4 regions of the Bacillus sp. 1NLA3E genome follow, and region 2 is predicted to be linked to each of the others. Evidence: riboswitches for the same ligand, from Rfam matches in the RefSeq annotation. Region 2 holds a riboswitch; each other region holds the start of a gene.
The links. Region 2 has a riboswitch for S-adenosylmethionine ahead of B1NLA3E_RS12290 (methionine ABC transporter ATP-binding protein). Riboswitches for the same ligand answer to the same signal wherever they lie in the genome.
Positions count from the first base shown of each region.

Region 1 (3,135 bases), 860 kb from region 2:
TAAAAAATTTTTTGCAGTTTTCCCCCCATGCGCTAGTTTTGAAAATATCCATTCATTAATTTCATAAAAAGCAGCAATAGCTAAGGACATACTGACCGTAATAACAAACAACCATTTCCCCTTAACTAAGGGGCTTTTCTTTAACAATATTTCCCTTAACAGAATGGTGATTAGACCTTTAAAAAAATGCCCAAAACGGTCGTAATGATTGCGGCGTAAATTAAAATGGTCTTTTATCCAATCGAAAAGCGGTACTTTTGAATAAGTGTAGTGCCCACCTACAAATACCAATATAGACAAAAGAGCGATGATGATATAGGAAAGGGTGGTGAGACGAAACTTATTATAGATAACAATGGCCATCATCAGTCCAATCAGAGCGGGGGACACCTCTAAAATCCAATCTGAGTATTGAACAGGTTTAATGAATGACCAAATAAAAACAGCTATTACGATGACCAATATTAATAAATGAATATAATTACTTTTCTTTTTTGCCATTTTCAAAATCACCCCTTTTATTGTGTCGTTGTGAAATTTTCCATTAAGACTGGTATAAATCTAAACTATGTCTACCACAAGATCATTCGTTATTTTTGCCTATTTGGTGATAATTATGAAATGTAAAAAATATGATGATAAAGGGTGTTATGAAGCAATAACGGCCCCACATATAGCGAGTGCCTGGAGATGAAATCAACAGGCAAGTTTAACTCAGAAATAAAAAAAGGGGGTAAATTATTGTGATTTCAAATCCGGCTGGCTTTTGGAGAAGATTGCTTGCGAACATTTTGGATGGAATTATTATTAGCTTCCCTATTTCATTAATTTGTAATTTTATTTTTAGAGAAACGAGTGCAAATGTAGTTAGCTCTATACTTGATTTGTTATATGCCTTATTAATACCAGTTATATGGTCAGGATTTACAGTTGGCAAAAGAATTGCGGGAATTAGGATCGCAAGAGTGAACGGAGAAAGTGTTGGAATAGTTACGATGCTACTTCGTTCATTAGTAGGGGCCATTGTATATACCGTTACCCTTGGAATAGGCATAATCGTAAGCGCCTTTATGGTAGGAATTCGACAGGACAAAAGGTCTATACATGATTTTATTGCTGGAACGTATGTAACTCGCGATTAAAAATTGGTGCCTGACCCCCGGTGCAGCAACGCAGTAAAGCACCGGGGGTCAGGCACCGTTTTGTATGGCAACGCAGTAAAGTGAGGCTCTTTTTGTTGTGAAGGGGTATGGATTGCGGTAGGATATGAGAGCATGTTTCGAATAGTTAAAAAATTATAAATAAATATTTTTTTAATTCACACTAAACCTATCGAAATTATATTGACAACCGATCTATTTGTGTTAAAATTTAAAATAATTAAATCTTATCCAGAGAGGCGGAGGGAATTGGCCCGAAGATGTCCGGCAACCTGCACATGTGCAAGGTGCTAAATCCAACAAAATGTAAACCATTTTGGAAGATAAGGTAAAAACATACTTACCTGAACAGTCTTTCCAAGATGGAGGGATTTTTTATTTTAAAGGAGGAGGGGCTCGTTTGGGGAAAAATCAACTTGAAGCCGTATTTTTGCAAATCACACAAACACTAGAAACAATGAAATATGGATCTATTACATTAGTGGTGCAAGACGGTAAAATCATTCAAATTGAAAAAAATGAAAAACTTAGAATTAATTGATGAAACGCAAGAAATGAAGAAATGAAACGATTGACTGCTGACTAGTAAACTAGAGGGAGTTTTATTTGTATTCCAAATGGGAATAAAACTGCCTTTAAATAAAGAATGGAGGCACAAATTTGACCGAGAAACTAACATTTAGCAATTTTGAAACTTTTACACAGATTAATATTTTAGAAGAGGATGAGACAAAGGGAGCTTTGAATGTATTGAAATGGGCTTATGACCATTATGAAGATGATGAACTAGTCTATGCCTGTAGCTTTGGAATTGAAGGAATCGTCCTCATCGACTTGATTGCAAAAGTGAATGAGTCAGCGAAAATCGTCTTTTTAGACACGGATCTTCATTTTGATGAGACTTACAACCTTATTAATGAAGTAAAGAAAAAATATCCTAATTTACGGATCGAATTGAAAAAGCCGAGTCTAACTCTTGAGGAACAAGCAGAACAATTCGGAGATGAATTGTGGGAACGAGAACCAAATAAATGTTGTGAAATAAGAAAGGTCATCCCACTTAATAGTGTTCTTTCTGGAACTACCGCTTGGTTGTCTGGATTAAGACGCGAACAATCGGAGACGAGAAAAAACACCAACTTTTTCAATCAAGACAATAAATTTAAATCTATTAAAATTTGTCCATTAATACATTGGACGTGGAAGGATATTTGGAGATACGCTCACAAAAATGGCTTACCATACAATGTACTTCACGACAATGGATATCCAAGCATTGGGTGCAAACCTTGTACAGCGCCTGCTTTCAATGCCGAGGATTTACGTTCAGGCAGATGGACTGGTACTGGTAAAATTGAGTGCGGACTTCATCTATAAAAGGTAAACCACTATGACTTTAACTTATTTGGCTGGAGCAGTGGCACTATTTTTTGCAATGAACATCGGAGCAAGTGGAGCAGCAGCTTCTGTAAGTGTTGCTTATGGGTCAGGAGCGATTTCTAATAGAAAAAAAGCTCTTTTGCTGTGCGGAATTGCCATTTTTGTTGGTGCTGTCCTGGGTGGAAGTGAAGTTACGAAAACGATTGGTTCTAATATTATCCCGCAATCGTTCTTAAATGCGAAGGTGGTTCTGATCATATTATCATCGGCGGCCATTTCTCTTTTTATTGCCAATTTGATTGGCATCCCTCTTTCCACAAGTGAGATTACCGTTGGATCTGTGGTGGGAGTGGGCGTTGCTTACAAGGCATTGTTTATCAATAATATTCTTGTTATTGTAAGTTTTTGGATTATCATCCCAGCTATCGCATTTGTCATCGCCATTATCTTAGGGAAAGGGATCCATAGACTCGAGAAACGTTATCCAGTGCTTTCGAAAGATAAGTATAAACCTATTCTCTCAATATTTGTGATTATTGTCGGGTTTTTAGAAGCCTTCTCGGCAGGGATGAACAATGTTGCCAATGCCGCTGGG
Region 1 covers NC_021171.1:1,727,644-1,730,778, forward strand. The annotation lists gene B1NLA3E_RS08335 (DUF2238 domain-containing protein) at 1-501, opposite strand, end outside; gene B1NLA3E_RS08340 (RDD family protein) at 741-1,142, shown strand; SAM riboswitch class I at 1,385-1,490, shown strand; gene B1NLA3E_RS24725 (YezD family protein) at 1,561-1,701, shown strand; gene B1NLA3E_RS08350 (phosphoadenylyl-sulfate reductase) at 1,821-2,537, shown strand; gene B1NLA3E_RS08355 (inorganic phosphate transporter) at 2,551-3,135, shown strand, end outside.
Region 1: linked by a shared signal. The riboswitch ahead of B1NLA3E_RS24725 (YezD family protein) and the one ahead of B1NLA3E_RS12290 (methionine ABC transporter ATP-binding protein) in region 2 are both predicted to bind S-adenosylmethionine.

Region 2 (3,135 bases):
CGGTAACAGCCGCTTTTTGTACAGCCGGAAAAAGACTGCAGTAAAGATGATCTTGAATGAGATTTAGTGCTTCGATAATTTCAGGGTTTCCAATTGCAAAACCCACACGCCACCCCGCCATGTTGTATGTTTTTGACAATGTATACATTTCAACACCGACTTCTTTTGCACCTTCAACTTCAAGGAAACTGACCGGTTTTTTTCCATCAAAACCAATTGCACCGTAGGCAAAATCATGAAGGATGATTATATTATTTCGTTTGGCAAATGCTACCGTTTCCTCAAAGAAAGCACGGTCTGCCGTTGCTCCAGTCGGGTTATTTGGATAGTTCAAATACATTAACTTTGCCTGCTGTAATTGATCAGCTGGTATCTCTGAGAAAATGGGTAAAAAGTTGTTTTCAGCTTTAAGTGGAAACGTCTGATATTGGACTTTTGCTAACACTGCACCTGACAAATAATCTGGATAGCCTGGGTCGGGAAGAAGCATTAATTCCCCTTCATTTAACAAACACATCGGGAGTTCGACTAACCCCGTTTTTGTTCCAAAAAGTATTGCTACTTCAGTCAATGGGTCAACTACTACACCATATTGTTTTTGATAAAATTCAGTTGCAGCCTCTTTAAGTTCAGAGATCCCGCGAAACGGTGAATATTTATGGGTATTTGGGTCTTCTGCGGCGATTTGCAATGCTTTAATAATATGATTTGGTGTTGGCTGATCAGGATTTCCTTGACCCAAATTAATAATATCGCGCCCTTCACCAATGGCTTTTTGCACCTTCTTAACTAGTGATGCAAAAAATTGAACAGGCAATTTTTTTAAGAGATCTGAATATTCCATGTTATCCACCTTTTAAGAAAAGTTATACCGATAATAGAACAAATTCTATAATCTTTAAATAAAAATGTCTAGTAGTGAATAAATCTAGAAAGTTCTATGCATCCCACATAAAAATATTTTTAGCCGACTATTTTTATTGGTTTTATTATATTGAAAGCGTTTTTCTATTTAAAAATAATATTCTTACGATTGACAAAATTAAAATAACTTAGTACTATCTTAAACATACAATTAAATTTCAATTCAAATTACTTATCCAGAGCGACCGAGGGACTAGGCCCTATGACGTCCGGCAACCCCCTTTTTTGGGAAAGGTGCCAATTCCTGCAGAATGACTTTCATTCTGAGAGATAAGTCGAAATTATTATTTTTCGATGTCTCTTTCAGATGAAAGGGGCATTTTTTGTTTAAAAAGGACCTTGCGATAGCTCTTCCCCCTTTGCTTTGGATACAAAAGAGGTTTTCATATGATACAAATTCAGAATCTTTCAAAGGTTTATCAAACAAAAAGAGGTACTGTAAACGGCGTAGATGACGTGTCGATGTCCATTCAAAAAGGTGAAATTTACGGAATTGTCGGTTATTCCGGTGCGGGAAAAAGCTCTCTACTCCGGTGTATTAATTTGCTGGAGAGGCCGACTTCTGGACAGGTTCATGTTGATGGTACTGATCTTACTTCTTTAAAGGGTGAGGACTTACGGTTAGCAAGATTAAAAATTGGGATGATTTTTCAACATTTTTACTTGATTAGCCAAAAAACTGTCTTTGAAAATGTCGCATTTGCCTTAAAAGCTGCCAAACTTCCGTCAAGTAACATAAAAGTACGGGTTGAAGAACTCCTCGATATGGTTGGTCTTGCTGATAAAAGAGATGTCTATCCTTCCCAGCTAAGCGGTGGCCAAAAACAAAGGGTTGCAATTGCTCGTGCGCTAGCAAACAATCCTAAGGTGTTGTTATGTGATGAAGCCACTTCAGCTCTGGATCCAACCACAACGATGTCGATATTAAATTTACTAAAAAAGATCAATCAGGAACTGAACATTACAATCGTATTAATTACCCATGAAATGAAGGTTGTTAAGGAAATTTGCAATCGAATGGCAATCATGCAAAACGGGAAGATCATTGAAGAAGGCAATGTATATGAGGTATTTGCTACCCCAAAAACAGACCTCACTCAAGAGTTTATCAAAAGTGTCGTTTCGTATGAGATACCAATTAATATTTTAAATAAATGCCAAGGACCAATTATCAAAGTAATTTTCAAGGGCCAGGTTGCTGGTGAGAGTATCATTTCTGATACACTTCAGTTGTTTAAGGTAAAAGGCAACTTCCTGCACGGATCGATTGAATATATTCAGGAATTACCACTTGGTATTTTTATCATGGAAATAGATGGAAAACAACCAGAAATTAACAATGCCATAAAATATATCGAAAATCGGTTCGCACAAGTGGAGGTGTTACGGGATGGGCTTTGATTTTCAGCATTTCGTTGAACTTATTCCAGAAATTAATACTGCATTTATTCAAACTATTTATATGATTTCCATTTCGCTGGTCATCGCAATAATCATAGGATTACCTGTCGGGATTCTTTTATATGTCACAGATAAAGGGTTATTTTTAGAAAATCGTTCTCTTCAAAATGTTTTGGGTTTTACTGTCAATTTAATTCGATCCATTCCATTTATTATTTTATTGGTAGCATTAATTCCTTTAACTAATTTGCTCGTTGGCTCCACAATTGGACCAGCTGCGGCAAGTGTCTCACTTTCGGCTGCTGCGATTCCCTTTTTCGCAAGAGTTGTTGAGTCTGCATTACGGGAGATTGATAAAGGAGTGATTGAAGCAGCGATTGCTGCCGGTGCAACGCCATGGATGATTATTAAGGATGTGCTGTTACTTGAAGCTAGATCCGGAATTATTTCTGGCATCACCTTAACCCTCATTAGTTTAATCGGGTTCTCGGCTATGGCCGGCACCGTTGGTGGGGGCGGAATTGGCGATTTAGCCATCCGGTTTGGATATTATCGTTATGATAATACGATCATGATTTCAACTGTTTTGATATTAGTTATTTTAGTTCAGGTTGTCCAACTACTTGGTGATTCCATTGCCAAAGTTGTAGATAAAAGAAAATAAAGAAAGAAGGAAAATCGGCATGAAAAAATGGCTAACAGCAATTATTTTTGTATTAGTAGTAGGTGCTCTTGCAGCTTGTGGAAGTACAGACAAAAAGGAAAACAGCAGTGACAAGGCAAGCAAAACAGAAGAAGCAAAAGAGATTA
Region 2 covers NC_021171.1:2,591,146-2,594,280, forward strand. The annotation lists gene B1NLA3E_RS12285 (pyridoxal phosphate-dependent aminotransferase) at 1-844, opposite strand, end outside; SAM riboswitch class I at 1,094-1,201, shown strand; gene B1NLA3E_RS12290 (methionine ABC transporter ATP-binding protein) at 1,312-2,325, shown strand; gene B1NLA3E_RS12295 (methionine ABC transporter permease) at 2,315-2,989, shown strand; gene B1NLA3E_RS12300 (MetQ/NlpA family ABC transporter substrate-binding protein) at 3,009-3,135, shown strand, end outside.

Region 3 (3,135 bases), 1.5 Mb from region 2:
GTAATGCTTATCAATTTAAAGACACCGATCACGCAGCTAATCTTTTTGGTTTGAAAGAAAATGGCTATATATATACTAGAATCCATAATCCTACTGTAACAGTCTTTGAAGAAAGAGTGGCTTTATTAGAAGGCGGAATTGGAGCACTTGCTCTATCTAGTGGTATGGCAGCCATTACGTTATCAATATTAAATATTGCCCAAGCCGGAGATGAAATCGTTGCCTCAGCAAACCTTTATGGAGGAACCTATAATTTATTTGCCAATACACTTCCAAGGTATGGGATTAATGTTAAATTTGTTAATCCAGAGGATCCAGAGAATTTTAATCAAGCTATTACGGATAAAACAAAGGCAGTATTTGCAGAAACAATTGGAAATCCTAGTTTAAGGGTATTAGATATTGAAAAGGTTGCAGCAATCGCTCATAAAGCAGGTATTCCATTAATCGTTGATAACACTTTTGCAACACCTTATTTATTAAGACCAATTGAGTACGGTGCAGATATTGTCATCCACTCAGCAACAAAATGGATAGGTGGAAACGGAACAACCTTAGGTGGAATCATTGTTGATGGCGGAAAATTTGATTGGGCAAATGGAAACTTCCCAGTTTTTACACAACCAGACCCTAGTTACAATGGTCTAGTTTACACTGATGCAGTAGGACCAGCAGCATTTATCATTAAAGCAAGAGTACAGCTGCTAAGGGATATGGGACCAGCGATTAGTCCACAGAATGCTTTCCAATTTGTTCTAGGTCTAGAAACGCTCCCTGTACGGATGAGAGAACATATTGCCAATACTAAGAAAATTATTGCTTATTTAGACGCACATCCTGCTGTTGCATGGGTTTTATACCCTGGTAGTGAAGGACATCCTGATAAGGCATTAGCTGATAAATACTTACCAAACGGTGCAGGTTCAGTTGTGGTCTTTGGTATTGAAGGTGGACGAGAAGCAGGCGCAAAATTAATTAATGCAGCTTCTCTTTGGACTCATGTAGCTAATGTGGGAGATGCAAAAAGTTTAATTATTCATCCAGCAAGTACCACTCATCAACAGTTAGATGATGAAGGGTTAGTAGCAGCAGGAGTGCCAGAAGATTTAATTCGACTTTCGGTTGGTATAGAAAACGCTGAAGACTTAATTGAGGATCTTGAGCAAGCGATAGAAAAAGCAACAGGAGTATCTTCACTAACTGTAATAACAGATAAATAACTTTTTCAGAATAAAAGTTTCCATTGACACTGATTTTTATTCCGTGATAAAATCACAATCATAGTTAAGATTTGTTTGAATATTGTTTACTTAATATAATATTTTACTCTTATCAAGAGAGGTGGAGGGATGTGCCCTATGAAGCCCGGCAACCGTCGATTTGCTTTTTGCAATTGAAATGGTGCCAATTCACACAAAGCAAGCTGCTTTGGAAGATGAGAGAAAGGGATATAGAACATTACTATGCCTTTCTGCTCATATGCAGAAAGGCATTTTTATTTCAGAATAAGAAAGTATAAACTTATGAAGTAGTTTACTGTCTAGCTCCAGCGCCCAGCGACTAGTGTACTTCACTATCTTCCCTACGATAAGTCAACATCGGATCGCTTCGCTCTCCGTGTTTCCTTTATCTCAGTCAGATAGCTCCAGTCCTGTCGTGCGCTAACCGGGGCGCTTCCGCTTTTCTTATTACTATGAGAATAAAAAGAAGGTGATTGGATGATTTCAATAAAAGGTGTTAAAAAGATTTATCCTTCTAAGTCGGGTACCGTAACAGCAGTCGACAATGTAGATTTAGAAGTGCAAGATGGAGAGATTTTTGGAGTTATCGGCTATAGCGGAGCTGGAAAAAGTACGCTAATTCGAATGTTCAATGGTCTTGAACTTCCCTCAGAAGGATCCATTACCGTTGCTGGTCGGGAGATATCAAAAATTAAAGGTAGTGCCCTTCGTAAAGCACGTCAAGAAATTAGCATGATTTTTCAACATTTCAACCTTTTATGGTCTAGAACTGTACGGGAAAATATCGCATTTCCACTTGAAATTTCTGGGATTTCCAAGTTAGAACGCCAAAAACGTGTGGAAGAACTAATCAAGTTAGTTGGATTAGAAGGAAGAGAGGATGCCTATCCTGCTCAGTTGAGTGGTGGACAAAAGCAAAGGGTTGGGATTGCTCGGGCACTTGCAAATAATCCTAAAGTTTTACTTTGTGATGAAGCAACCTCGGCATTGGATCCGCAAACTACAGACTCTATTTTAGAATTATTAGTAGATATTAATAAACGGCTCGGACTAACGATAGTATTAATTACGCATGAAATGCATGTGATTAGAAAAATTTGTCACCGGGTTGCGGTCATGGAAGATGGGAAAATCGTTGAAATTGGACGAGTTTTAGACGTCTTTAAACATCCTGAACAGCAGATTACGAAACGGTTTGTTCAGCAAGTGACTGAGCCTGAAGAAACAAAAGATATCATTGAGCATTTATTAACACGCTATCCACATGGCCAAGTCGTTCAATTAACCTTTGTTGGGGATGCGGCGGAGCAACCAGTGATTGCCAACCTCATTCGTCAATTTGAAATAACAGTTACGATTTTACAAGGGAAAATTTCACAAACACATACTGGCTCCTATGGGACTTTATTTATACATCTTGATGGTGCTCCTCAGGAAATCAGCAAAGCGATAGAATTTATTCAATCGCAGCAAGTAGGAGTTGAGGTGATAAATAATGGCTAACTCTGTGGAAATAGTAAATTGGGACCAATTAATTGCAGCAACGCGTGAAACCATCTATATGACTACGATTTCGGTACTAACCACGTTTGTTTTGGGGCTAGTGCTAGGGTTACTATTATTTTTGACAGCGAAGGGTAATATATGGGAAAACAGAATCATCAACCTTATTATCTCTGGCTTCGTCAATATATTCCGGTCAATCCCTTTCATCATATTAATTGTTTTGCTCATTCCGTTTACTAAATTATTATTAGGTACAATGCTTGGCGCAAATGCAGCATTACCTGCCCTAATTATAGGTGCTGCACCCTTTTACGCACGAATGGTTGAAATTGCTCTTCGAGAAATCGATAAAGGTGTAATTGAAGCTTCGCAATCAATGGGGGCGACA
Region 3 covers NC_021171.1:4,049,491-4,052,625, reverse strand. The annotation lists gene B1NLA3E_RS19530 (O-acetylhomoserine aminocarboxypropyltransferase/cysteine synthase family protein) at 1-1,220, shown strand, start outside; SAM riboswitch class I at 1,327-1,442, shown strand; gene B1NLA3E_RS19525 (methionine ABC transporter ATP-binding protein) at 1,719-2,744, shown strand; gene B1NLA3E_RS19520 (methionine ABC transporter permease) at 2,737-3,135, shown strand, end outside.
Region 3: linked by a shared signal. The riboswitch ahead of B1NLA3E_RS19525 (methionine ABC transporter ATP-binding protein) and the one ahead of B1NLA3E_RS12290 (methionine ABC transporter ATP-binding protein) in region 2 are both predicted to bind S-adenosylmethionine.

Region 4 (3,135 bases), 250 kb from region 2:
GTATTCACTAATGATCCAAACAGATTTAGACTCATCTAGTCCAGCGATTACAATATCAATCGTTTTAAAAGCAATAAAATACGCAATGGATGAGTACATTGCACGCTCCCATCCAAAAACAAATCCTCCATATGTAAAAATAAATAGATTAAAAAACATAATCATTTCACCAACTGAAAAAGGTAGCTTTTTAGTTAATAATATCGCCATGATTTCCGTTCCATCTAAAGAGCCACCATAGCGAATGACCATGCCTACACCAATCCCTAAAACAATTCCACCAAATACTGTTGCCAGTAATAAATCCTCGGTTAACACCGGAAAACTATGTAAATAGCCTGTTGTAATCGATAAAACAGTTATTCCAAGCAAGGTGGACAGTGCAAAAGTCTTTCCGATTTGCTTGTATCCAATAAAGAAAAATGGAATATTTAGCGCAAAAATAATAGAGCCTAATCTCCATCCAGTAAAATGTGAAAGGATAATTGAAACTCCAACAATGCCCCCATCTAAAATCATATTCGGTACTAAAAATTCCTCAAGACCTATGCCCATTAGCGTTGACCCTAGGACGATAAAACTTACTCTTTTTAAAAGTTTCACCAACGGGAGGCCTTTATGTGGATTTTGATATTGACCAAGATTTGTATTAACCATTAATCAAGTCTCCCCTTTTACTTATCATACCTTTTTTTCCCCTTGCATGTCCCCCACCCTGCTTAATGAAGGTTGAGAGATAATTTATTTTGGCTGTGTTAAAGCACAATGTTGTTTTTTTGCACAATGTTGATTGGAGTGGAAGGCGCGAGACTCCTGCGGGAGCAGTGGGACAGGTGAGACCCCGCAGGCGCTTTAGAGCCGAGGAGGCTCACCGCCCACCCCGCGTAAAGCGAAGCGCCTGGAACGGAAATCAACATTCTAGTTTAACAGAGCCTTTATTTTTTAAAAAACCTAATCCGTTCAATAGATTTTTCTTCTATCGAAATAATTATTTTCTTAATAAATCGAATATTTAATAAAAGTAATTGACTTTTCAATAGGTTTTATAGTAAAGTTTAGAAAAAATTAAATAATTAATTTCTTATCCAGAGAGGTCGAGGGTATGGCCCGATGACACCTCAGCAACCATCAATGTTTTTACCATTGAAAAGGTGCTAACTCCAGCAAGTTTTATAAAACTTGAAAGATAAGAAGAACGGCTGATTTTTCATTAAACACTAAAGTCTTCTTCTTACAAGAGGGCTTTTTTTTATTTTTTCTACGAAGGAGTGGCGGCCATGTACAAAATTGATACAGTACTAGCGCAAATTGGTAATCGGAGTGAACAAACAACGGGAACAGTGAATCCCCCGGTCTATTTTTCAACAGCATACCGACATGAAGGAATTGGACAATCAACAGGTTTTGACTATATCCGTACTGGAAATCCAACTCGTCAAATCCTCGAGCAAGCAATAGCAAACTTAGAAAATGGCGACCATGGCTATGCTTGTAGTTCAGGAATGGCCGCCATCCTAACCATCCTTTCCATTTTTCAGGCAGGAGACGAATGGATTGTTTCCAAAGACTTATATGGCGGGACCTATCGCCTATTAGAGCAGGGTTTTAAAAAATGGGGATTAACATGTCATTATGTTAATACCAAAGACCCTGAAGATATATCCAAACACATTTCTCCCAAGACAAAAGCGATTTTTCTTGAAACCCCAACAAATCCTTTAATGGAACAAACAGACATTAGTGCCGTTGCAGCACTTGCGAAAGAATATGGGATATTATTGATCGTTGATAACACGTTCTTTACACCACTTCTTCAAAAGCCGCTTAATTTAGGAGCTGATATTGTCATCCATAGTGCTACGAAATATCTTGGAGGGCATAATGATGTCCTCGCAGGTTTGATTGTGGCAAGAGGGAAAGAACTATGTGAATCCCTCTCTCTATTTCATAATGCTACTGGCGCTGTGTTGAGTCCATTTGACTCATGGCTATTAATGAGGGGCATGAAAACACTATCCCTTCGGATGGACCGACATGAAAAAAATGCAAAAGAAATCGTCCAATTCTTAACAGCACATGAGGATATCGTGGATGTCTTGTACCCTGGAAAAGGAGGAATGGTCTCCTTCCGAATTAAAGATGAATCATGGGTAAATCCATTTTTACAGAACATGAGGCTAATATCCTTTGCAGAAAGCCTAGGTGGAGTTGAGAGTTTCATTACATATCCAGCAACTCAAACACATGCTGACATTCCTGAACACATTAGGTTAGAAACGGGTGTCTGTAATAGGTTATTACGTTTTTCAGTTGGTTTAGAGGACTCAGAAGATATTATTGAAGACTTAAGCTATGCATTAAAGAATGCAAAAACGGAGGTAGAAGTTTAATGGAAGAGAACACTTATTCATTTGAAACACGATTACTTCACAATAGCCATAAAATTGATCCAACAACAGGTGCGGTGAGTGTCCCAATCCAACACGCCTCTACGTTTCATCAGTTTGATGTTGATCAGTTTGGAAAATATGATTACAGCCGCAGTCTAAATCCAACAAGGGAAGCGTTAGAGGAAGTGATTGCAGAATTAGAAGGAGGTACTCGGGGATTCGCCTTTTCATCTGGCATGGCAGCTATTTCGACTGCCTTCCTCCTTTTATCACAAGATGATCATGTCGTTATCACAGAAGATGTTTATGGTGGAACATTCCGTATGGTAACCGAAGTCTTAACCCGTTTTGGTATTGAGCATACCTTCGTGGATATGACGAACCTTGAGAAAGTAAAACAGGCGATCCAACCAAATACAAAACTTTTTTATGTGGAGACGCCTTCCAATCCATTGTTAAAAGTGACTGATATCAAAGCCATTAGTGAGTTAGCAAAACAAAATGGAGCCCTAACTTTTGTTGACAACACATTTCTTACTCCTGCATTACAACGTCCGCTAGATCTTGGGGCCGATATCGTCCTACATAGCGCCACTAAATTCCTTTCAGGGCACAGTGATGTTGTTGCTGGGTTAGCTGTTGTTAAAGATGAGGAACTTGCTAAAAGGCTTGGTTACTTACAGAATGCCTTTGGGGCAATATTAGGAGTTCAAGATGCATGGCTTGTCCTTAGAGGATTAAAGAC
Region 4 covers NC_021171.1:2,845,664-2,848,798, forward strand. The annotation lists gene B1NLA3E_RS13460 (YitT family protein) at 1-657, opposite strand, end outside; SAM riboswitch class I at 1,079-1,193, shown strand; gene B1NLA3E_RS13465 (methionine biosynthesis PLP-dependent protein) at 1,278-2,390, shown strand; gene metC (cystathionine beta-lyase) at 2,390-3,135, shown strand, end outside.
Region 4: linked by a shared signal. The riboswitch ahead of B1NLA3E_RS13465 (methionine biosynthesis PLP-dependent protein) and the one ahead of B1NLA3E_RS12290 (methionine ABC transporter ATP-binding protein) in region 2 are both predicted to bind S-adenosylmethionine.